Regions from separate parts of the Ureibacillus chungkukjangi genome, predicted to be linked through region 3. Evidence: riboswitches for the same ligand, from Rfam matches in the RefSeq annotation. Region 3 holds a riboswitch; each other region holds the start of a gene.
What was found. A riboswitch is a leader RNA that binds a small molecule or an ion and turns the genes downstream of it on or off. The one in region 3 is predicted to bind cobalamin.
Positions count from the first base shown of each region.

Region 1 (7,641 bases), 1.3 Mb from region 3:
TCGACTTTCTTTACTTTCCAATTGTTATTATTAGATAATTTCCTTAAACTTAAAATAATCGGTATTTGTATACATAATCTGATATCCTAATATAAGAGGTGTTTATTGATGTATGAGAAGATTACTATAGAAAACAGTATTTTATACATTGAACCGCATCATGTTGACACTTTTAAACAATGGGCAGCTAAAATGGACAACTATTCCCACCTTGTAAAAAATGGTGCTCTAAGTAAAATGGATAGCTGGATTATGGCCTTTAATATTTGGCTTTTATTATTGCCGGATGATGACGACCTAATTATTAAAACAGACGAGTCTTCACTGTATTATACTGCGAATATTTTGATTCATAATGCCTTTAAGGAAGATAGCCATTTCCAAAATTTAAAAGAAAGAAATGATTCCACACCAGAATTATTTTATCTATCCTCATTATATTTAGCGACTGGCTTAAACGAATGGATTTTAAATGTGCTGGAAAAGTACCAATTACAGGACATCATCCAGCGAGCAAGGTATCAAAGATATTTCAATGCATTGGATGGTACAAAGGAGCAAATTCAAACGTTTCTTGAGGATCAATCACAGTTTGTAAAAGCAGCTGTTCTTGAAATACGTGAGGGGTCTTTTTCACAAATGATAAAAAAATATTGTGACAAGGCGTATTTTTTATATGTAGATCAATACCTGTCCTCAATCGGTCAGGACAAAAAATAGATAATCCATAACGATTTCAAGCCCAGTAGCAATGGCTACTGGGCTTTGTTTGTCTTCTATATAAAGTCTATATAAATACTCTGACCGGCTCATAGCAAGTCGAAATTTGCTTTTCAAACTCCCCTAGATCCATCTGTGGTATACCTACAATAACTGCGGTTGCTGGACCACTTGTTTTCTCCAAATCTAATGAGCATTCAAATTTACCTCCTGGTAGGATTCTTTCCAGTTCTGCTAATATCCCTTTCGAGCCAACTGGCCAAATTTGTTTTACGATTTTTAATTTTACTAAATTATAAAGTTCATTTAGCTTTGCAACATGTTGAGTTTCTTCAATTACCTCTTGACCGACTAATGGCTTCCCAATTACAAACCATTGAAGGTTTTCTTTAGATATCTCATATTGCACTTTTCCAACCACTACTAAACTTATACCCGATTGCAATGAATTAAAATTTGATTCAGTTGATCCGTTAATTGGCGGTACAGCTAAACCAATCTCGTCAAATGCCTTTTCAATTCCCTTAATATAATCCTTCCAGGCAACCTCCCCAGTAAAGTTCGATAAGAAGATATTAGTTGGCTCCGCACCCGCACACCATTGCTCTAACAAAACAACTCGCGCAGAATAGTATGCTGTTAATTCATTTGGTACATGTACAGCATCTAAAGCCTTTTCACCAATACAGCCTGAATTATCTACTGTTATAACCGTACTAGCATCTATTTTAACGGCATTTCTCATAGATTCGACACTTTCCCCTCACTAAATACTTTTCCCATTATAGGAAGCACAATAGCCGTAATTAGCGCATTAATGATTGTTGCAATTAGTAAGCTCGGAACTGCAGCTATAAAAAACGCTGGCGAGATAAGAAAATAAAAAGGTATGGCTGCGAGGACACCATTACCAAGTATTAGAAAAATCCACTTCAAAATTTTATAGCCTTTTTTATGTAAAATATTAAATACAGCTGTGACAATCAGCATTTCAAAGGCAATTAAGATATGGAATGGTCCTGATGGAAAGCCTGACGTTAAGGCAGTCGCTAAATGTCCTAATGCTCCAGCGATACCTGAAAAAAGTGGAGGTAAAAAAGCAACGCTTATAAATGCTGGTGCTGAATCCAGGGCGGCCGTTGTCAGGATTCCCGGTACCTTTATAAAGCTACCTATCACACAAATCGCAGCAACTAAAGCTGTCAATATCATTAACCTTAATTTTGAAGTGCTCATCTACAATCCCTCACCCTTTAATACTTCCGGTAGCCCATACCAAATTCGAATTACATCTTCACTTTCACTAATGAGATTTTGATATAATCGACCACAGGCATCACGCAATTTTCTTTCTTCCTTTTCCATGGGTACAACACCTCTGCCAATATCCGTACAAATACAAATAACACGTGCTTGTTTATTCAACTCAATAAGTCTATTAAAAATTTCCTCTGCTATCACCACTTCATCTAAATGAACTTTTGGAAGAATTATATTTTTAAAGTTCCCTATGACTAAGATGTCCTCTGTTGAGAACGAATCTTTTTTTGGCAATTCACCCTCGAAGAAATGAATTTTCCCAGATGGGTGCTGCATTAATTGTTGTTTTACAAATTTTCTTTTGCCATTATTGGCTCCTCCAATAATAACCTGCATCGTTTCCCCTCCCTTACATATGAAAAATCACACCACTTAAGTGTATAAATCATTCTGTGAGAAGCTTTTATTTTTCGAAACTCTTCTTCAACAGGAGCAAAGCTTGCTAGTATTGCTCTTATAACACCACCGTGAACGATAAATGTATATTCCTTATTCTCTGAAATAATTTGATGAAAACAAGAAAGTACTCTCTTTACAAATACTTGATAGGCTTCGCCATTAGGAGGAGTATTATTTTGTGGATCCTCAATCCATTGCCGATACTGCGAAATATCTTGAAGCTCCTCATAGGTTTTCATTTCAAAATCTCCAAAATTCAATTCTCGCAGTTGTGAATTCGCTGAATAAGTCGCAGCTGGAAAGTAAAGCTCTGCTGTTTCTTTACACCTCTTTAAATCACTCCCATAAACCACATTTGCTCTTATCGGAACGTCAAAGTAATTTTCTTTTGAAAGTATTGATTCATCTGTCCAGCCAATGTATTTTCTTTTTATATTGGCAGCCGTTTGTTCATGCCTTATTAAATGAACAATACAATTATTCCCCATAGGAACACCTCCAGCACTTCGTTAAGTGCTCCTGCTAAATCTCCAGTCATCCCGCCAAAATTCTTAATTGTCCACTTACGATATAAAGTAACAAACACTAGTAGGCATGTAACTAATACGTAACTAACTATACCTATGTAGAAATATGTAATTATAGCAAATAAAAGCGTATATATAGTGAATGCAGTCCATATCTTCTGCGGGTTAACCTGCGATTTAAAGTAAGCAGCTAACCCTTTTTCTTTAATCGTATGCGTAGTAACAAAGTAGACTAGTAGTCCTAATCGACTTAATAGAGGAACAGCTATGAAAAATATAATGATCCCTTCTGAATCATTATGTAGTAGTTCAAAAACAAAGCCTATTTTTAATAACACCAACACTACTAAACTAATAGCACCAAAGGCACCCACTCGAGGATCCTCCAAAATTTCAAGACGACGCGCTTTGTCCTGATATGAGAAATAAGCATCTCCCATATCAATCCATCCATCTAAGTGTAAGCCCCCGGTCATAACAATACCGGCAATAACAACTAATATAGCAAATAATAAATTCGTAAGTTGTAGATATTGTTCATTTACTAAATAAAGGACACTAATCGTACCACCCATTAAAATCCCTAAAGCTGGTAGCATTGCATACATTGCACTTACAGTTTTCTGATTCATAGGCAATTGCTTTCGAATGGGCAATGAAGAGAAAAACTGAAAGGATAAAAGGAATCCAATAAAGCTATTTTTCAAAATAAGCACCTCTATTTCCAACGTTTAATCTTACTATAATCCATTTCATAGGCCTCGTCACTGTGATGTACAATCCATTGATGAAGTATGCCTAAAAGAGAACGATAGTAATTCACTTCTGAGTAGGTTGAACTCTGCTCATCAAAAATTTCGTTGGATACAAGTATTACAATTGCGCCATCCTTGGTCCATTGAAGTAGCTGTTTTTTTAAAGTTTTAATATACTTTTCGATTTCAATTATGCGTTCGATACTGTCAAGCTGCTCTGTTTTGTATAACACATTACTTAACCAGGTTGTTATACACTCCCATAGAATTACAGAATTAGCTGGATAAATTACTTCACTAAACACCACTTCATCTTGAATTTCTATTGTTTTCCACTGGATAGCCGCCTTTTTACGATCAGCCTGATGCCGTTTGATACGCTCAGTCATTTCTCTATCAAAAGCAACACCTGACGCTATATAATATAAATTTTTGCGTTCAAATTTCTGATAGAGCTCCTTGGCATAATCCTCAGCGAAAGCACTTTTACCACTTCGAACGCCACCAGTTATAAAGATGAGTTTACTCATTTGTACCTTCTCCTTAAAATTCGAAAAGAGCAAATTCAACTTAAGAATTTGCTCCTTACATTTCACTTAGTTAAAAATTTCCGGATAAATGGTTGAAGCAATTAGTTCAATCGCTTCCCCGATTCGTGGTCCTGGACGATCTAAGATATCAGCGTTCAGTTCATAAACCTCTTCATTTTGAACAGCCGTAATATTTGACCATCCTTCACGTGCTAAAATTTCGCCTTTTGGATCCTCACTATAATTTACAGTAGTTATAATCGCTTCTGGATTACGAATAATTAAATCTTCTTCTGATACTGCAAACCAGCTTTGCTGATCGGCATAAATGTTTTCAACTCCAGCAGCTTCAATTAGCTCTTGCTGGAAAGTACCAGAGCCAACTGACCAAATATCAGGCGATGGCGAGATTTCAAAGTAAACTTTTTCCTTTTTATCTAGAGAGACCGTTTTTTCTTGAACCGCTTCAATTTGATTTTCGATTCCAGTAACAATTTCATCTGCTTTTTCTTCAACTTTTAATACTTCTGCAATTTGCTCAATATCTCCATAAACATCTTCGATAGTTGAAGCAGTTTGAATAACAAATACCTTCAGCCCAGCATTATCTAATTGTTCGATATGTGTTTCTTCCCCAACTGTATATGCAAATATTACGTCAGGCTGCAATTCAACTACTCTTTCGGTATTAATAGTCATAGAATCTGAAATACGTTCAATTTCAAGTGCTTCTTCAGGGTATGTATCAAATTCCGTTGCACCGATTATTTGCTCGCCTACCCCTAATTCAAATAAAATTTCAGTATTACTTGGTTGTAAGGATACGATTGTTTTTGGTACTTCCTCAAACGTCACTTCCACTCCACGATCATCAATCACTGTATAAGCACCAGATTCTTCTGTAGTGCTCGCATCATCTTTTTTGGCTGGCTCAACTGAAGTTGAACAACCAACTAATAATAATGAAATAGCTAGAGGTGCTAGCCATTTTTTGTTTATAGCTTTCATCGTATTTCCTCTTTTCTTTTTTTCTTTGTTGGGTAAGATTTACTTATAAATGGAATTTCCTTTACTTCATGCTTTTGATTTGAATAGACAGCCATTACAAAAAATACGTTTGCAAGTAACCCCAAGTAATCGAACAATATTTCAGGTACATCACGTTCTTCGCTTACTTTATGTAGCGCACGGTAGGATTTTTTTGCTTCGCTACGACAGATATGAAGCAAGGAACCCACTTCACTACCTTGAGGCAATAAAAATTGCTTAATCACTTCTCCTACCTCTTCAACATAATAATCATAGCGACTACTCAACCATTGTAAATCTTCCTGTGAAATCGCCAATTTCCCACGTACAGAGCCGTTCAAATGATAGCATAGTGGCTGGATGACTTGTAAATCCTCATACACATCTTTGCATGCTTCATCTGTATTTAACATTGGCAAAATCGCTCCGACTCTAGTTGTAAGTGAATCTGTTCGAATTTCATAATCAACCAAACTTCCTTTTTCACGCATAAACGGATAGCAGCTATAGCGAATATCCTTTCGAATTATCCTCACCTCCATGAAATTTTGATTAGTGAATGACCAATTCAGATTTCAGAGAATATAAAAAGCCACCCAAATAACGGATGGCAAAAGATTACAGAACAAACTTATACAAATAGATTCATTCAATTATGCCGTACATTCCCTTTATTTCCGAAGAGGTTTGTTACGATCAGAAAAGGATAGGTCTCCTGGCTTGTGCATAGCATTTCAAAGAGCCTTCCCATCCTGAGACAGTGGCTTATTCTTCAAAACTAACACATACAGTTGCGGATACAGCTTCGGCATTTAACCGAATTCCCAATTAAGCGTTAATACGCATCTTTTTCCTGCAAACAATATTCACTTAAAAGCAATATAACATATTTTTCAAAATAATAGTATTTAAATTTATAACTAAACATTACTTATGACTAATTGCAGCTTGTGCATTTTCCATAGATTTCGAATTTATGGGCTTCAATTGTATATCCTGGAAGCTTTTCATTTAGCATTTCCATTGGACAAATTGAAATTTCCTTTACATTCCCGCATTCCATGCAAATAAAGTGATGATGGTGGTGATCAGATTCACATTGCATACGGAAATTTCTTTCACCATTCAACTCTGTTTCTTCTAAAATACCAAGATCAACAAATGTAGATAAATTACGATATATTGTATCAAAGCTCATGCCAGGAAAATCTTTTTTCAAAACAGATAAGAGATCCTTTGCAGTTAAATATTTTTCAGTTTCTTCGAACATATTCAATATTAACTCTCGTTTATCTGTTTTTTTATAACCATTATCCTTTAATATTTCCCATGCTTTTGTTAAATTCACTTAACTGCTCCCCTTTCTTTTGCATTTGTTTTAAGTAAAAGCTTTTTAACGAGGATCACAATCAATAAAATTATAATTGATGTTACTACGATTGTTCCCCCCGGTGCGAGGTTCAAATAATACGCACTTATTAACCCTATTATAACAGCCGCTTCCCCGAAAAGAATCGAATAGATAATCGTTTGTTTAAATCCTTTTGCAATTCGCATACTCGCTGCAACAGGTAAAGTGATTAATGATGAAACCAATAAAATCCCAACAATTCGCATACTTGCAGCAATCACTAATGCCACTACAAGCATGAATAAGAAATGAATCCATTTTGCTGGTAGCCCACTTGCATGGGCATATTCTTCATCAAAGGCTAAGACAAACATTTCTTTAAAGAATAAAAAGATAAATATAATGACCACAATGGCAATACTTACTACAACCCATAGGTCTTGCCTCGAGACAGCTGAAACCGAACCAAATAAATAGCTCATTAAATCCGTGTTAAAGCCGCTTGCCAATGAAACAAAAATCGCAGTCAAACCAATCCCTGCCGACATAATAATCGGAATCGCGAGCTCTTCATAATGCTTGTAAAGTCGACGCAATCGCTCGATTAATATAGAGCCGCTAACTGCAGCAACAATTCCTAAATAAATTGGATTTAAAAGTATTAATGCTGAGAAGCTCTGACTTAAGTATAAGCTTCCCGCTATCCCTGCTAACGTAACATGAGATAACGCGTCTGCGATTAGTGACATTCTTCTTACTACTATAAATACACCTAGTAACGGTGCAATAACTCCAATAATTAGCCCAGAGATAAAGGCATTTTGTAAAAATTCATAGTTTAAAATTGCTTCAATCATTTTGCCTTCTCCTCATTAATGAATCTTTCTAACGGAATGTCCATACCAATTGTCTAATTGAGTTTGAGAAATTGTATCAAACTCCTTTTTAAAGCCATGGAAATGAATCGTTTGATTTAAGCAGGCAACATGACTGATTCGGTTGGATACCGT
Region 1 is NZ_CP085009.1:2,380,555-2,388,195, forward strand. It holds gene LG296_RS11815 (hypothetical protein) at 109-720, shown strand; gene LG296_RS11820 (hypothetical protein) at 788-1,465, opposite strand; gene LG296_RS11825 (ECF transporter S component) at 1,462-1,956, opposite strand; gene LG296_RS11830 (bifunctional adenosylcobinamide kinase/adenosylcobinamide-phosphate guanylyltransferase) at 1,957-2,376, opposite strand; gene LG296_RS11835 (histidine phosphatase family protein) at 2,328-2,927, opposite strand; gene cobS (adenosylcobinamide-GDP ribazoletransferase) at 2,900-3,673, opposite strand; gene LG296_RS11845 (bifunctional adenosylcobinamide kinase/adenosylcobinamide-phosphate guanylyltransferase) at 3,685-4,251, opposite strand; gene LG296_RS11850 (ABC transporter substrate-binding protein) at 4,318-5,259, opposite strand; gene LG296_RS11855 (hypothetical protein) at 5,256-5,807, opposite strand; cobalamin riboswitch at 5,968-6,145, opposite strand; gene LG296_RS11860 (Fur family transcriptional regulator) at 6,218-6,628, opposite strand; gene LG296_RS11865 (metal ABC transporter permease) at 6,625-7,488, opposite strand; gene LG296_RS11870 (metal ABC transporter ATP-binding protein) at 7,504-7,641, opposite strand, start outside.
Region 1: it holds a riboswitch for cobalamin, as region 3 does, so the genes downstream of both, LG296_RS11855 (hypothetical protein) here and metE (5-methyltetrahydropteroyltriglutamate--homocysteine S-methyltransferase) in region 3, are expected to answer to the same signal.

Region 2 (7,641 bases), 1.1 Mb from region 3:
CAACAGCAGTCATCATACCAACTGTATTTGTCGGGGAAAAGTCTTTATCAACTAAGTATTGATAATATTCTTCCTTCACATTATCAATATCATAATTGGGGGCTACGGTGCGATTTACAAAATTCGCAAACCAACCCATACCCGCATTATGTACAGCAGATGATAGCACCTTTAAAGGAAAAGGAGATTTAAATTCAACATATTCATTGGTGATGTTTAAATGCTCGACTGTAATTACTTTTTCAAGGGTGTCCTGCAAATCAGGTAAAATCGTCATTTGTGGCTTCGGCTGCTCTGGATGTGCTTGGATTGAAATCCTTGTATCGTAAACAGCCATAACCTTTTCCTCAAGCAAGACCTCATGAGGGGCACCATATGCTCTCACTTTTCCCTTTTCCATTAAAAGTATTTCATCACAGTAGAGTGATGCCAGGTTAATGTCATGGAAAACGGACACAACGGTTAAATCATTTTCAGTTACTTCCTTTCGAATCATATCCAATATTTGCTTTTGATGTGCAATATCCAAATGATTCGTTGGCTCATCAAGCAGCAGTAAACTAGATGCCTGGGCTAAAGCCTGGGCTATAAAAACTCGTTGCTGCTCCCCACCCGATAAAAACTCTAAATAATGATTTTCATATTTCTCAATATCCGTTTGCTGCATCGCCTTTTTTACGGCACTTTCATCTTCAGCTCTCCAGCTTGAAAAGAAGCCTGATTGATGGGGATATCGACCAATGGAAACTGTCTCCCGTACCGTACTTGAAAATGCAGTTGCGTGTAATTGCGGTAAAATCGTCATCTTTTTAGCTAACTCACGTGTTGAGTATTGATCTATCTCCTTGCCATCTATGAAGACATTTCCAAAAGTAGGACTCATTATGCCGCTGATTACCTTCAATAGCGTTGACTTCCCACACCCGTTCGGACCAAGTATGCCTATCATTTTTCCCTTTTCAACTTGAAATGAAATTTCTGATAGAATAGGAGCCGCTCCGTAACCGCCAGAAATATTATGAACCTTTAGCATAGTTTCACCCCCTACTTCTTCGTTGCTTAAAGAAGATATATGAAAAGACTGGCGCGCCGATAAAGGCTGTAATAACACCAATCGGCAGTTCAGATGGTGTGATAATCGTTCGAGAAACAAGATCACAAATTATCAATAGACTTGCTCCATTTAAAAATGACAGCGTTAGTAAATGACGATGATCAGTACCCCAAAGCATACGCGTCATATGTGGAACGACTAATCCTACAAAGCCAATAGTACCTGAAACCGAAACAGCCGCCCCTGTTAGCATCGAACCTCCTGCCAGAATTAAATACTTTCTCAACTTCACATTAACTCCTAAAGCTTGTGCTCGTTCATCACCATACATCATGGCATTTAATTCTCGACGATTTAACCACAATAAAATAACACCAATTACAACAAAAGGTAGAATCATTTGCACATATGGCCATCCACGCATAGACACACTACCCAGTAACCAGCTTGTAATTTCACGGAGCTGTTGGCCTGTAAGTGCAATCATTAATGAAATACAGGATCCTAAAAAGGAGCTGAATATGACCCCTGTTAAAATAAGTGTTTCCATTTTCATAGAACGGTCGATTAGTCTTGCAAAGGATAGGACAAGAATCATTGAAAGAAATGCACCGACCATCCCGAATAACGGCAGAGTGTAAGACCCGAGTACCGGTATTGAAAGACTGAAGAAAATCGTTGCCACTGCTCCAACAGAAGCACCGGAGGAAATACCAAGTGTATATGGATCTGCCAAAGGATTTTTAAGTAATCCTTGAAAGGCTGCCCCTGCAATGGCAAGTGACGACCCGACAAGTCCAGCTAAAATTACACGAGGCATTCGAATACCCCATAATATACTATAAGCACTTGGATTGGTCTCGTTATCCCATAATGTTGAAAGAGGTATATCTGCAGAGCCAATCGAAACCCCAAGCCAAATGCTAACGAATAAAATTAAGATAGATGAACTATAAGCAAATACCATTTTCTTTTTCACAACACGACCCCAACACTATTCTTTACAATATTATATTTTTTAGTAGAAATTGAATTGTATTTCATTGCTTCACCTTTGTTTTCATAAAAATAAAAAGCCTCCCTAGCCAAGTCAAAAGGGAGACTTTTGTAATTAATAGAATTACAATCGCAGTACTCCCCCTATCCTCGTAAGGTTTGAATCGTTATCATAAAGGCAGGTCTCCTGGCTTATGTTCATCATGCTCCCCTCCTTCCCATTACGAGCCTTTCGTAACAGTGGACTTTAGGGGCACTCCCATTTACAGTTGCGGGACAGCGTTGGACTTTCACCAACTTCCCTTTTACTCTTTTTGCAAAGCTTTGCAAAAAGACCTTTACTAGCTATGAAATTATTTCTCTCTATTATACTTTATTTATGGAAAAGAATGTATAAAACTTTTCGAGTATCATTGATCCATTAAACTTGTTTTATTATGCTTTTTCGTTCAGTACCATTTCAGCTAATTTTTTTATCGTTAAATCATCCATTGGTGGATTATGGAGTCCCGCACGCACATCACGGTAATAACGTTGTAGCGGGTTTGAGCGCTGTAGGCTTTTTGCTCCAACTACTCGCATCGCTTTATCGACTACAGTAATGGCAGCATTAGTGACAACATGCTTTGCTACATTTACTGCATTAACAATAACCAAGCCTTCCTGTTCTGTTAGCGTTTTACCCTTTTGTTCTTTCGCTTTCAATTCCACATAGCTTTGTGCAGCACCATATAATGCAAATCGGGCTTGGGCTAATTCCAATTCGATTTCACCAAGCAATGCTTGAACATTCGGTAACGTAGCTATTGTCCCTTGAATGCTGTTCGGTGAATGAGTTTTGGCAAATTGTATTGCATAGTCACGTGCTGCTTGTGCAATTCCTAGGTATGTTGCGGGAATCATGAGCAGCCATCCATTCAATTTGAAGCCTGTCGTATAGTTAGGGACTTCTACCAAATCAGATGCATCCAATTTCACGGCATTCAACACTAAATCATGGCTCCCTGTTCCACGCATTGCAATAACGTCCCAGGTCTCCTCTATAGAAATCCCTGGTGTATCTTTATGTATTAAAAAGAAGCCGATTTTCTCCTCGTCCTCAATCCATGCAGAGGTTAAAAAGTAGTCTAACTCAGGTGAGCCAGTCGTATAGCTTTTTCGCCCATTAATAATCCAGTTGTCCACATCACGTTTTGCCGTCGTGCCAGGGCGCCCTCCACGAATCGGACTGCCAGTTGCCGCTTCACTTACAGCCCTGTTAATAATTGCTCCTTTTTCTACCTCTTTAGCAAAGGCCGCTAGCTTCGCAGGCTCCCAATATTTATTCTCAAATAATTCACCCACCGTTAATACCGTCCAGCCTATTGAAAGCGCTGTGCTTCCATCGTAGCTCGCTAGGGTTTCCTGTAACAAAATAGCATCATAAATAGTAAAACCGTCGCCACCTAATTCTTTCGGTAAGGTAATTTTCGTATACCCGATATCACGTAGCTTTTGAATATGCTCGCGAGGAAAGATTGATTGTTCATCAATTTGTTGGGCATTAACTTTGAATTCTGCTTCTAGGGTTGCTAGCTTTTTTAACCATTTTCGTTGTTCTTCAGTCTTAATAAATAAACCTTTCAAATTCGCCATCTCCTTATCAGACTAAATCCGCTCTCTATCTTATAAGTCTATTTTACTTTTAGCTTCTTTCATCCGTCAAATTCTTAGTAACTTAATATGGATTGTAAGCTGGTGAGTCTCTTAAAATGGATTGCGGTTTTGGAGTGGTTAAGGGTTGAAGAATAACCGAAAAATTTCCTTCTAAATTGAAATATAGTGATATTTTCATTGAATTAAAGGAAGTTTTTCCGCTTATTTTGCCAAAACCCGTGAATTTCGGCTTATTATATAGAGATTAACAGGAAAATCTTCTCTTATTTCTGCTTGTTAGGCCTCTATTTGAACCATTAACCGAAAATTTTCCGCTTAAATAAAAAGCATGGCGAACTCGATTACGATCGCCATGCTTTTTCACAAATTGTATTTACACTTTTCACTTCAGAAGAGCACCCTTTCTTTTTTTAAGCACTCTCCCATCACTATTAGATTATTTCATGGAAATACTGAACAGTTTTCATTGGGTCACCTACTTTACGCAGCTCCCAGGTTTCTTCTAAATAGATTTCCGCTAACTTTTCATATTTATCTCCAAATTGAGCTGCCCATTCTATAGCGATGACACTTTCATAAATAAGGGCCATTTTTTCTGTAATTGCCTTTGCATCATAAGTTTGTGTGGCATCATCTAAGGAAACAAATAGCTGTAGCTGCTTATCGATTACATTTAATTGAACTTCGACGATTTCTTTCAACTTTGATGTTGGAATTGCTAGTAATCGCTTATTCATTTCTTCAATAAATAAATTATGTGCATCATACTTTTTAAATAATCGAATGACCTCAAGGGCTAAAATGTTCGCCGTACCTTCCCACACCGTCAGAACCTGTGCATCCCGTAATAATCGCGGTGTGACAAAGTCTTCGATATAGCCATTTCCTCCATGAAGTTCGATGGCTTCACTTGCAAATTTGACTGCATGCTCTGCCGTTTCCTTCTTCATAATAGCGATGTACAATCGATTCAAAACCGTTTCTCTCGTAGTTCCCTTCCCATTCGTAACAAGATCATATTGCTGAATCAAATCAAATGTAGCAGCTACTTCCACATGTAGTTTTGCTGCTAATTTCCCTAAAGAATCCTGAATCATCGGGTAGTTCGTCAAGCTTTGCCCGAATGCCTCACGATTGGAAACATAGTGCTTCGCTTCTAGAAACGCACGTCGCATAATCCCTACTGAAGCTACAGCATTACAAATCCTAGAGAGATTTAGAGCTTCAAGCATATAGTATATGCCCTTACTTGGGTCCCCAACAACATAGGCACGCGCACCATCAAACTCTATTTCTCCAGACGGCACTGCACGAACGCCTAATTTATCCTTTAGCCGGCGAATTCTTAGCCCGTTGACTGAGCCATCTTCATTTTTCCACGGTACTGCAAAAAGCGTCAGCCCCTTTGACCCTGCTGGTGCGTTAGGGATACGTGCCAATACCATGGCAACTCCGCACATTCCTGCATTTGAAGCAAAATATTTTTCGCCATATAACCGGTAGCCTTCTCCATCAAAACGTGCCTTAACCACGTTTGCACCTACATCGGATCCACCTTGTCGTTCCGTTAAAAAGGTAGCTCCTTCAAATAATTCCACTTCCCCTGTTGAACAAACATAGGGAAGAAATCGTGCCTTCAATTCCTCACTTGCATAATGATCCAGTAAATAGGCTGTTGCCATCGTTAACGTCACTGGACAATAAAAGCCTGGTTCGGCATGAGAAAGCAGATAGCCCTGTGCAAAGCTATAAACATAGTTCCCCTTTTTCCCTAACTGTGGAATTTCTTTATGGACATAGCCCACGATTCCAGTATTATAGGATTGCTGAATTGTCTGTTTGTAGCCTTCATTGACCCATACCTCTGAAGTTTCCTCACCGTATTTATTGTATCGTTTTAGTCGAGGCTCTCCCTCCCTATCAGTATGCTTTGCCCGTTCATCAATTTCACCGGCAACTAGCTCCCCAAAATCCTGCAATTCTCGTTTTGCATATTCTAAGAGCTTCGGTTCCAGCATTTGTTCTAGTATTTTGTGAAGCGTCTCATCATTTTCAAAAAAGTTTGATTCTCTTTTACTAGAAGATTGCAAAACCTTCATTTAGTTCACCACCTGTTGCTTCAATTGTTGTTTTAGAATTTTCCCTGAAGCATTTCTTGGTAGCGCTTCCACTTGTTCAAATACCCTTGGCACTTTATATTTCGCTAGATGCTCAGTTAAATAGGCTTTAAGCTTCTCTTCATCGATCGGCGTTTTCGTCGCATATACTGCTTTTACCGTCTCGCCCCATTCTTCATGAGGAATACCAATAACTGCTACTTCAAAAATACCCTCAAATTGAAGCATACGATCCTCGATTTCCTTTGGATAAATATTGACCCCACCTGAAATAATAACGTCCTTCTTTCGGTCCACTATCCAAATAAAGCCGTCTTCATCAAATCGAGCTAAATCACCCGTCCTTACCCAGCCATTTATAAAGGCTGCTTTTGTTGCCTCAGCATCTCGATAATAACCGACCATATTACCCTCGCCGTATAAAACCACTTCACCGATTTCACCTTCAGCAACATCTTCCCCATCTTCGTTGATAATTCTAAGCTCTGTCCCGAACGGTGCACGCTTGCCGACGCTCCCAGCCTTTTGTTCATGTTCATCATTAAACAATAATGCCCCACTTGGACCTGCCTCAGTTAATCCGTAAACACATAATAGGTTATCCGTCTTAAAGGCTTGCTGAACTAAGCGAATTTCTTTTTCAGAAAGCGGTGCTCCTCCATAAACCCACCATTTCATCGAGGAAAGATCGGCTGTTTGAAGTCTTGGATTCGAAGCTGTTACCAAATATGCCACAGGTGCCCCAAAGAAGTGCGTCGTTTTTTCATTTTCTACCGAGTCGATTAATAAATCCGGCGTGAAGGTTGGTGTTAAAACAATTGTTGAACCTACTAAAACACCAGACATTAAAAATAAATGTAGTGGCGCGGAATGAGTTAATGGCATCATTAAAAGAAGTCGGCTTTCTGGCTTCACTTCCATTTCGATAGCTATCATTTGCGAAACGGCTAAGACATTGCGATAACTAAAAAGAACCCCTTTTGGTTTTCCCGTTGTTCCAGATGTATATAGAATTGTAGAAAGGTCGTCTTCTGTTAACTGGCAGTCAATTGGTGTAGTTTCGCTTTCTGTTAAAAGCTCTGTGTAGCTCAACCATCCATCAGTTGGTGCTCCTGTTTTGATTTTTAATGGGATAGCCGAGATTTTTTCAACAGCTGCAAAAATAGCTTCATGTGCTAGAATTGCCTTTGCCTCCGAGTGTTCAGCCACATATTCAACTTCTGATAGAGTGAATTTCGCATTCACTGGTACCACGATTCCCCCAATTCGCTGTACGGCAAAATAGCTAACCACAAATTCCAATACATTTGGCATAAAAAGAATCACTTTGTCTTCTTGTTTGATTCCTTGAGCTAATAAGGCATTGCTTAATCGTGTTACTTGTTCATCCAATTCTTTATAGGATACTCTTCTTCCATGACAGATTACTGCTTCATTATTTGAATATTTTCGGGCATTTCTTGCTAACAAATTTGAACTATTCATCAACCATCTCTCCCTTTAAATTCATCAATTTTTCATAGAATTTTGTGTGCAGCTCCTGTAGCTCAATTTTCATTTGAACAAGCTCTTCAATTTTGGAGTCAATTTCTTTCATCTTTTGCTCGCCATATTCAACAGTTCGTTCAAGCTGTTGCACGCCTGTTCGGTCGAAATCAAATAGAAGCACCATCTCCTTTATTTCATCGAGTGAGAATCCATATTTCTTCCCCCGAAAGATGAGTTTCAGCTTAGCAAGCTCCTTCTTTGAAAAGGTGCGCTGATTCGAAACAGAACGACTTGGACGAAGCAACCCAATCTCTTCATAGTATCGTAGCG
Region 2 is NZ_CP085009.1:808,122-815,762, reverse strand. It holds gene LG296_RS04195 (adenosylcobinamide amidohydrolase) at 1-1,033, opposite strand, end outside; gene LG296_RS04190 (iron ABC transporter permease) at 1,038-2,021, opposite strand; cobalamin riboswitch at 2,210-2,405, opposite strand; gene LG296_RS04185 (acyl-CoA dehydrogenase family protein) at 2,486-3,676, opposite strand; gene LG296_RS04180 (acyl-CoA dehydrogenase family protein) at 4,138-5,805, opposite strand; gene LG296_RS04175 (class I adenylate-forming enzyme family protein) at 5,806-7,308, opposite strand; gene LG296_RS04170 (MerR family transcriptional regulator) at 7,301-7,641, opposite strand, start outside.
Region 2: it holds a riboswitch for cobalamin, as region 3 does, so the genes downstream of both, LG296_RS04190 (iron ABC transporter permease) here and metE (5-methyltetrahydropteroyltriglutamate--homocysteine S-methyltransferase) in region 3, are expected to answer to the same signal.

Region 3 (7,641 bases):
GATGAGGAGCTTGTGATGGACTTGTTTTTTTCACTATTATTGCCGACTGTACAAGACGAAGTTTGCAAATACTATTCAGATTCACTTATCGAGTGTCCTATGGTATATCCATATGAAATTAAAATATTAAAAATGGAAAGAACAAACCATTATAGGGGATATATCTTTTCAGTAACGATTGAAATTACTCCAGTTCTGGGTGCACACAACCCTGTAGGAAGAGATCAACTTACCTATAAGATTACGCCATCTGATGTTACCCTTGAACAATTTAAACACCAAAAGACCTTTGAGCTTCCTCCCCATTTGCAGGATTTAAAAAGGAAACAATAATACTGCACAGTCCCCTTTATGGGGATTTTTTATATCTAAAAGAAGTTTCGCTTAACTTATTATTTCTTTCTTCTCATCATTAAGAAAGCCCCAATAACTACTACCAATAAAACAATGATGATAACCGGAATGAATGTTGATGATTCTTCATTGCTCTCCGTTTCCTCTGCTACTGTTTCAGAAGCAGCTTGGTCACTATTTTGCTCTACTTCTTCAGTAGTATCCTGCTCTGATTGTTGAGTGTCGTTAGTTGCTTCTGTGGATGTTGCTGTTTCAGCGAGATTTACTGTAAAAGAGATTTCTTCTTCTATCAGGTGACCATCTGCTCCAATAATGCTTGAATTAACAACGTATTCCCCGTTTTCTAATGGAGCTGCTAGAGTTCCTGTCATGATTTCTTCATTTATAGAAATCGTTTCAATCGGAATTTCCTGCCCTTCACTATCACTTAACTTAAAGGAGCTGCTTTGTTCGATCTTGCCTTCAAAAGTTAAAGTAATTTCACTAAGCTCCTCAGTTACGACTTCCCCATTCTCTGGTGTTGAGCCAGCTAAGTGCGTATGTGCAAATGCATTTGTTGTGGATGCAAATATAAATAAAAACGCTGCAATGAATATTTTCTTCATGTTAAAAACCTCCATAAACCATATATTTTGAAAAATCCTTTAGACTTGTTTTCATGCTTATTGTAAATTCCCTGCTCTTTTTTTGAAATAGCTCACATGGGCTATTAGAAACAATGGCATTTTAGTTATACTTATAAGAGATATATTTATTAAGGAGAGAACCCACTTGTCTTATCGCCTTTTACAATTTCTTTGCGTGCTTTTGCCTACTTTGTTAATTGGTGGGTTTGAATATATTCGTCATGATTTCCTTCTACATTCACTATCAATGGAAACCGGAAATTTATATATCACGATTCTTACCTTTGTGCTCTCCCTGTTATTTTCAATCTGGATGTTCCGGACGATTAAAGCCATGAATGACAAACTTGCTAACGAACAATCCAAACGTGCCGTATATGAGGAACGGGAAAGACTGGCTCGAGAGCTTCACGATGGGATTGCTCAATCTATTTTCTTTATGAATATCAAGCTAAAAAAAGGGGATACAGAAGCTGCATCTCGTGCCCTTTCCACTATTGATAATCATGTACGCCAAGCAATTTTCAATTTGCGATCAGAGCCTGAAATTGATGATTCTCTAAATTCCAGGATAAATAAATGGCTAGCTGAATGGAGCTCGTTGACTGGTGTTGAGGTAGAGGAAGCTATACAAATTCCTCAAGGATTCTTTACCACCAAGGAGGAAATCCAAATCTTCGCCATTATTCAAGAAGCCTTTGCCAATATCCGAAAGCATGCAGATGCTTCAAAAGCGAAGGTAATTATTGAGGAGATGAAAGATGGATGGCAATTAAAGATTTCTGATGATGGTCGTGGCATTAATTTCTCTAAGAAATCCAACAAGCAATACGGTCTATCAATGATGGAAGAACGCACAAAGCAGCTTGGTGGAGTACTTGAAATTAGAAATAGACACCCATATGGGACGGAAATAATTGTAAAAAAGGAGTGATAATTATGGAGTGCTATCGTTTAATAATCGCGGACGACCATCCTCTAGCAAGGGAAGGAATTCGAAGTGTACTGGAAGCTGACGAATCATTTTCGATCGTAGGCGAAGCGACAGATGGACTGGAGGCCTATGAGCTATGTGGGGAGCTTCAGCCTGATTTACTTCTATTAGATATCAATATGCCTAGATTGAACGGACTTGAAGCAGTAAGGAAAATTCGCTTATCGTATCCTCAAATCCACGTTGTTATGTTAACGGTATCTGATGATGTAAAGGACTTATTTACAGCAATACAGTTTGGTGCACAGGGGTATCTATTAAAAAATATGGAGCCTGATGACTGGATTGAGTATCTTCATGCACTTCTAGGGAATCAAACAGAAATTTCACGAGAGATTGCCAGTCGATTATTGTATCGATTTCGCACGGGCAGTAGCTATGATGATGAACCCAGCCCTAATACTTTGACGCCGAGAGAGTGTGAGATTCTTTCAAAGGTAGCAAACGGGGACACGAACAAACAAATTGCACAAGCGTTTTTCATAGCCGAGAATACAGTGAAAAACCATATAAAAAATTTGCTCGAGAAACTTCAGCTTGATAACCGTGTTCAGCTTGCTGCGTATGCTGTGAGACATGGCTTGATCGCTGATTAAAAACAGAGCCAACCTATAGTTAATGTTGGCTCTACTAGTGATTCTATATTCGCTTTTTGCTAAAACAGTTAATGCCCTTTTATTTCCCTTTTAGCTCTCGGCGAAGCTTTACTTGTTCGTAAAGAAGTCTTTGTTCCTCTGTTTCTATTACAATCTGTGGAACCTCCCGAGGTTTTCCGCCTTCATCAACAGCCACCATTGTGACAAAGGATTCGGTTGTTAAAGTGCTTTCCCCGGTTTCTACTTGAAAAGCAGTAACTCTAACAAATACAGTAAGAGAAGTTTTACCTGTATAAACGACAGTTCCTTCCAATTCCAAAATATCGCCTACTCTAGCTGGAGATAGAAAATCCACAGAGTCGATGGATACCGTGACTGTATTGCCACCTGAATACTTCATAGACGTAATTGCCGCTACCTCATCTATATAAGCAAGTACTTTACCACCAAAAATAGTGCCATGGTGATTTGTATCTGGCGGTAAAATTAAATGTGCTTGGATTGTTCGCATAAATCCTCCCCGTTACCACTATCCTCTATAAAACCTGTTAATTCTTTTTTTACATTGATATATGCATAATGGATGATTTTGTGATCTTCTGGGTTTTCGTTTATTAAATCTTCCAGTAATTGATTTACGGAGCTAAATTGTTCAACTACTAATGAGCTCATAATATACTCTTTAAATTTTTCCTCATAATACCGAATTGCTTGGATTGACATGAATTTTAGCTCCTAGATTAGTTTACCAACGTTTTCCGAGAACTATCTCGTAGTAGTTTTGCTGCTTGAACCATTCTTTTTAGTGCCGCTATTGTTTCCGATTCCTGTCTAGTTTTCAGACCACAATCAGGGTTTACCCAAAACTGCTCCTTCGATAAGACTTCCAGACTTTCCTTTAAAATAGTTTCCATCTCTTCAACCTGAGGTATACGTGGACTGTGAATATCATAAACACCTAGACCTATTCCTAGCTCGTATGGATTTTCTTTTAGTGAGGCAATCAATTCTCCATGACTTCTTGATGTTTCCAATGAAATCACATCTGCATCAAGAGCTCGAATCGGATCTAAAAAATCGTTGAACTCGCAATAGCACATATGTGTATGAATCTGGGTTTCATTTTTCACACTGGATGTTGCCAGTTTAAACGCATTAACCGCCCACTCTAAATAAGTTGACCAATCTTCTCTTCGAAGTGGCAGGCCTTCACGCAGGGCTGGCTCATCTACCTGAATAATTTGAATGCCCGCTTGTTCCAAGGCCTCTACTTCTTTGCGTAGCGCTAGCGCAATTTGGTTAGCAACTGCTTCTCGAGGAATATCATTTCGAACAAATGACCAATTCAAAATCGTAACAGGTCCCGTTAACATCCCTTTTACATATTTAGACGTTAGGCTTTGAGCATCCACTACTTCCTTCACGGTCATTGCCTCTGACCACTCAACATCCCCATAAATAATTGGTGGCTTCACACAGCGTGACCCGTAGGAAACTACCCAGGCTTTTTCAGTAAAGGCGAATCCAGTTAGCTGCTCCCCAAAATACTCGACCATATCTGTTCTCTCAAATTCTCCATGGACTAATACATCTAGACCGATTTCTTCCTGAATAGCAATCCAACGCGCAGTTTCCTCTTTTATAAAGGCTGCATATTCCTCATTTGTAAGCTCATTTTTCCGCCAGGCTGCACGTGTTTTCTTTACTGCTGGTGATTGCGGAAAACTACCAATTGTCGTCGTTGGAAAATCAGGCAATCCTAATGCTGTTTTTTGAATTTCACGGCGTTCTTCAAAGCTTTCTAACCTTACGAAATCCTGATTTGAAATTGATTTAACTAAATCATTTACACGAGCATTGTTTCTAACCGGATGTGTAGCAAGGGCTCTAATGCATTCCATACTTTCTGATACAATCCCCTCTTTTGCCCAGTGCTGAGTGCTCAAGAAATGTGCGACATGAACGATTTCGTTTATCTTTTCATCGGCAAATGATAGGGCGTTAAGTAAAACGGAATCCAGCTTTCGCTCATTAGCCGTTGTAACAGGTACATGCTGCAAACTACAAGAACTACTAACCCATAAATCGTTAGCATTACTTAAATTAAGGATGGCTTGGACATCACTTGCCACTTCAGCTAAATTGGCAGACCAAATATCTCGACCATTTACTATACCGATATTTAATACTTTGTCTTTCGGGAAGCCTGATTTTCGAAGCGCCTCCAGGTTTTCTTTTTTTCCATGAACAAAGTCAAGACCAATCCCTGCAACAGGCAATTGAATAAGATTTTCATAGTTTGTCAACGCTTCAAAATAAGTTTGCAGCATTATGTTTGCCTCTGGGACTGCCTCTGTTAGTTGTTTATAGATTTCTTCTACTAACCGCGCTTCCTTAGATGACAGACTCTTCGTTAGTGAGGGCTCCTCTAGTTGAATCCACTCCGCTCCAGCGTCTACCAGCTCTTTTAAAACCTGAGCATAAAGAGGAATGAGAGCTAATATAAACGCTGCACGTGTTTTCTCATCATATCCCTTTGATAAATCAACAAAGGTATAGGGTCCAATTAAAGTCGGTTTTGTTAGAAGGCCTAGCTCTTCTTTTGCCTCTAAAAAGTAAGCTAACAATCTATTTTCGGTTACATATAAATGCTGGCCTTCATACTCAGGCACAATATAGTGATAATTGGTATTAAACCATTTAGTCATTTCACAAGCTACAGCCTGTTCTGTTCCTCTTGCCATTGCATAATAACAAGTGAGTGCAGATTCTTTTTCTAGCAAGTTATTATAGCGGTTTGGAATAATATTAAACATCATCGCTAGATCAAGCATACGATCGTAATAGGTAAAATCACCGATAGGTATTAAATCTAAGCCTAAAGCTTGCTGGCGCTGGATATGCTCCAAACGTATTGCTTTCATCTGCTGTTCAAATTGTTGCTCTGTTAGTTCTTTTTTCCAAAATCCTTCAACAATCCTTTTCCATTCACGGTTTTCACCTATATAAGGGTAACCAACTACTGTACTTACGACATTCATATATACGCCTCCTTTTTTCTACATAACCCAAAAGAAAAAAGCTATTTCTATGTTCAGAAATAGCTTCGGATTTATCTATGCATGACTAAAAAAGCGTAAAAGAAATTTACGATTATTTCGCACAGAACACCACCTATTTCCACGTAGGCATTGGGTGTGTACTAGAATTAGGCAGGTCTCCTGACTTATCATCAACGCTCCTCATGCCTTCCCGTTTTCACAGTGGCTAACAGATTCGCTCCGAATTACAGTTGCGGGACAGTGTTGGATTTGCACCAAGCTTCCCTTTTAAGCTTATTCTCATAAGCACCTATTCTTACACGTTATGTAATTGTTTTTCACTATATCATATATAGCTATTTTTATAAACTAAAATTTCAGAAATCTCACATTACAGATTTAACCTTATCCATTCCCACCTAAATAGATTGGTGTAATTTCACTTTCTACAACTTCACTGCCCTCATGTTTCACATAATATGCCCTTGCTTCTGGTCTTGAGCTAACTGTTTTTGTTAAAGCTTCATCGATAAAATGTAACGCTACTCCATCATCCACTCCATAGCCTGCTTTTATTTCATCGGCTAAGATTAATTGCTGATAGGATGGCCTGCGCTTATTTTCCCCATCGTAATGTGGGCAATTGCTCCCTTTTAACAATCCCAAGCAATCTATTTTATATAAAGGTCCATTCAATGGGTCTGTTAAGCCTTCCTCAAACCAACAAATTGAGCCTGCACTTAAACCAGCAAGAACGATTCCTTTTTCATATGCCCTTCTCAAAATATCATCTAAGCCCCATTCCTTCCATAGCACAAGCATATTTCTAGTGCTCCCGCCACCAACATAAATGATATCCTGTTCAAATACAAATTCTTCAAGCTTCTCAAAGTTTGCATCAAATAAAGATAAATGGTTTGTTTCACAATTTAAGCTATGAAATGCTCTGTAAAATCTCTCAATATAATTGTCCTGATCTCCTCCAGCCGTCGGAACAAAACAAACCTTTGGAATCTCTTTGTTTACCTGCTTCAAAATATACTCATCTAGGGCTAGATTGTCGGGTTCCATAGAGAAGCCTCCTCCGCCCATCGCTATGATTTGTCTCATAATTACCCTCCTTCCAAAAAAACGCCAATCGGTCTTTGTCCGATTAGCGTTACTATTATTTATTTAGATTAACTTGCCTGATAATCCTCTTTTAAGGGGATAAAATGTTTTCTTCTATATACGCTTAATACTATCCCAACGATAAACGCATTTAACACAGTCGGCATAATGCCATAGCTCATAAATGGCAAGGACATTGTGCTAACAGGGACTAACCCAAAATTCATGGCTACACTATAAAGGAATTGGGTAGCAAATAGCGTTACGCCTCCAATAGTGAGTAATTTTCCAAAAGGGTCTTTGATAGCCCTTGATATCAACCAAAACCTTATGAGAAATATTGATAATATAGCAAATAAAACTATTCCAGCTAAAAAACCATATGTTTGAATTATGTTTCCAAGGACAAGATTTGTATGCGGATCAGGGAGATTCATCAAATTTTCTGCTCCAAATAAACCTGCACTTTTCATGGCATTTTCTAAAGTTACATAGATATAGCCGCTTTCATCAGCATACTTGTTCGGGCTTATAAAACCCAATATTCTACTGATCTGATAATTGGCAAGACTACCATTTCTAAAAGCTATAATATGGTAAAATACTACTCCAATTACAATTAGAATAACTGCTCCCACTGTACATATTTTCTCTTTAAGAGAAAAACGACTTTTCAGGAATAAAACAGCCACAAAGACCGAATAGATAAAAATCATAGATAAACTCGGAATAAAAAGTAAAAAGTAAATTGAAAATACATATAGGGCTATACCTTTCCATAATTTAAAGGCTGAATTACTAAAAAAGGATGCCCAGGCCATTAATAAGAACGGGATTGCCACCCATGCCTGGACATCAATAATCCCTAAAGAAATTATTGACTCTCCGTTTATAATCTTATTCGCAAATTGAGAAATTGC
Region 3 is NZ_CP085009.1:3,694,267-3,701,907, forward strand. It holds gene LG296_RS18230 (DUF3888 domain-containing protein) at 1-333, shown strand, start outside; gene LG296_RS18235 (copper resistance CopC family protein) at 393-959, opposite strand; gene LG296_RS18240 (sensor histidine kinase) at 1,126-1,914, shown strand; gene LG296_RS18245 (response regulator transcription factor) at 1,920-2,570, shown strand; gene LG296_RS18250 (acyl-CoA thioesterase) at 2,650-3,081, opposite strand; gene LG296_RS18255 (hypothetical protein) at 3,057-3,293, opposite strand; gene metE (5-methyltetrahydropteroyltriglutamate--homocysteine S-methyltransferase) at 3,311-5,611, opposite strand; cobalamin riboswitch at 5,764-5,940, opposite strand; gene LG296_RS18265 (peptidase E) at 6,017-6,721, opposite strand; gene LG296_RS18270 (FtsW/RodA/SpoVE family cell cycle protein) at 6,790-7,641, opposite strand, start outside.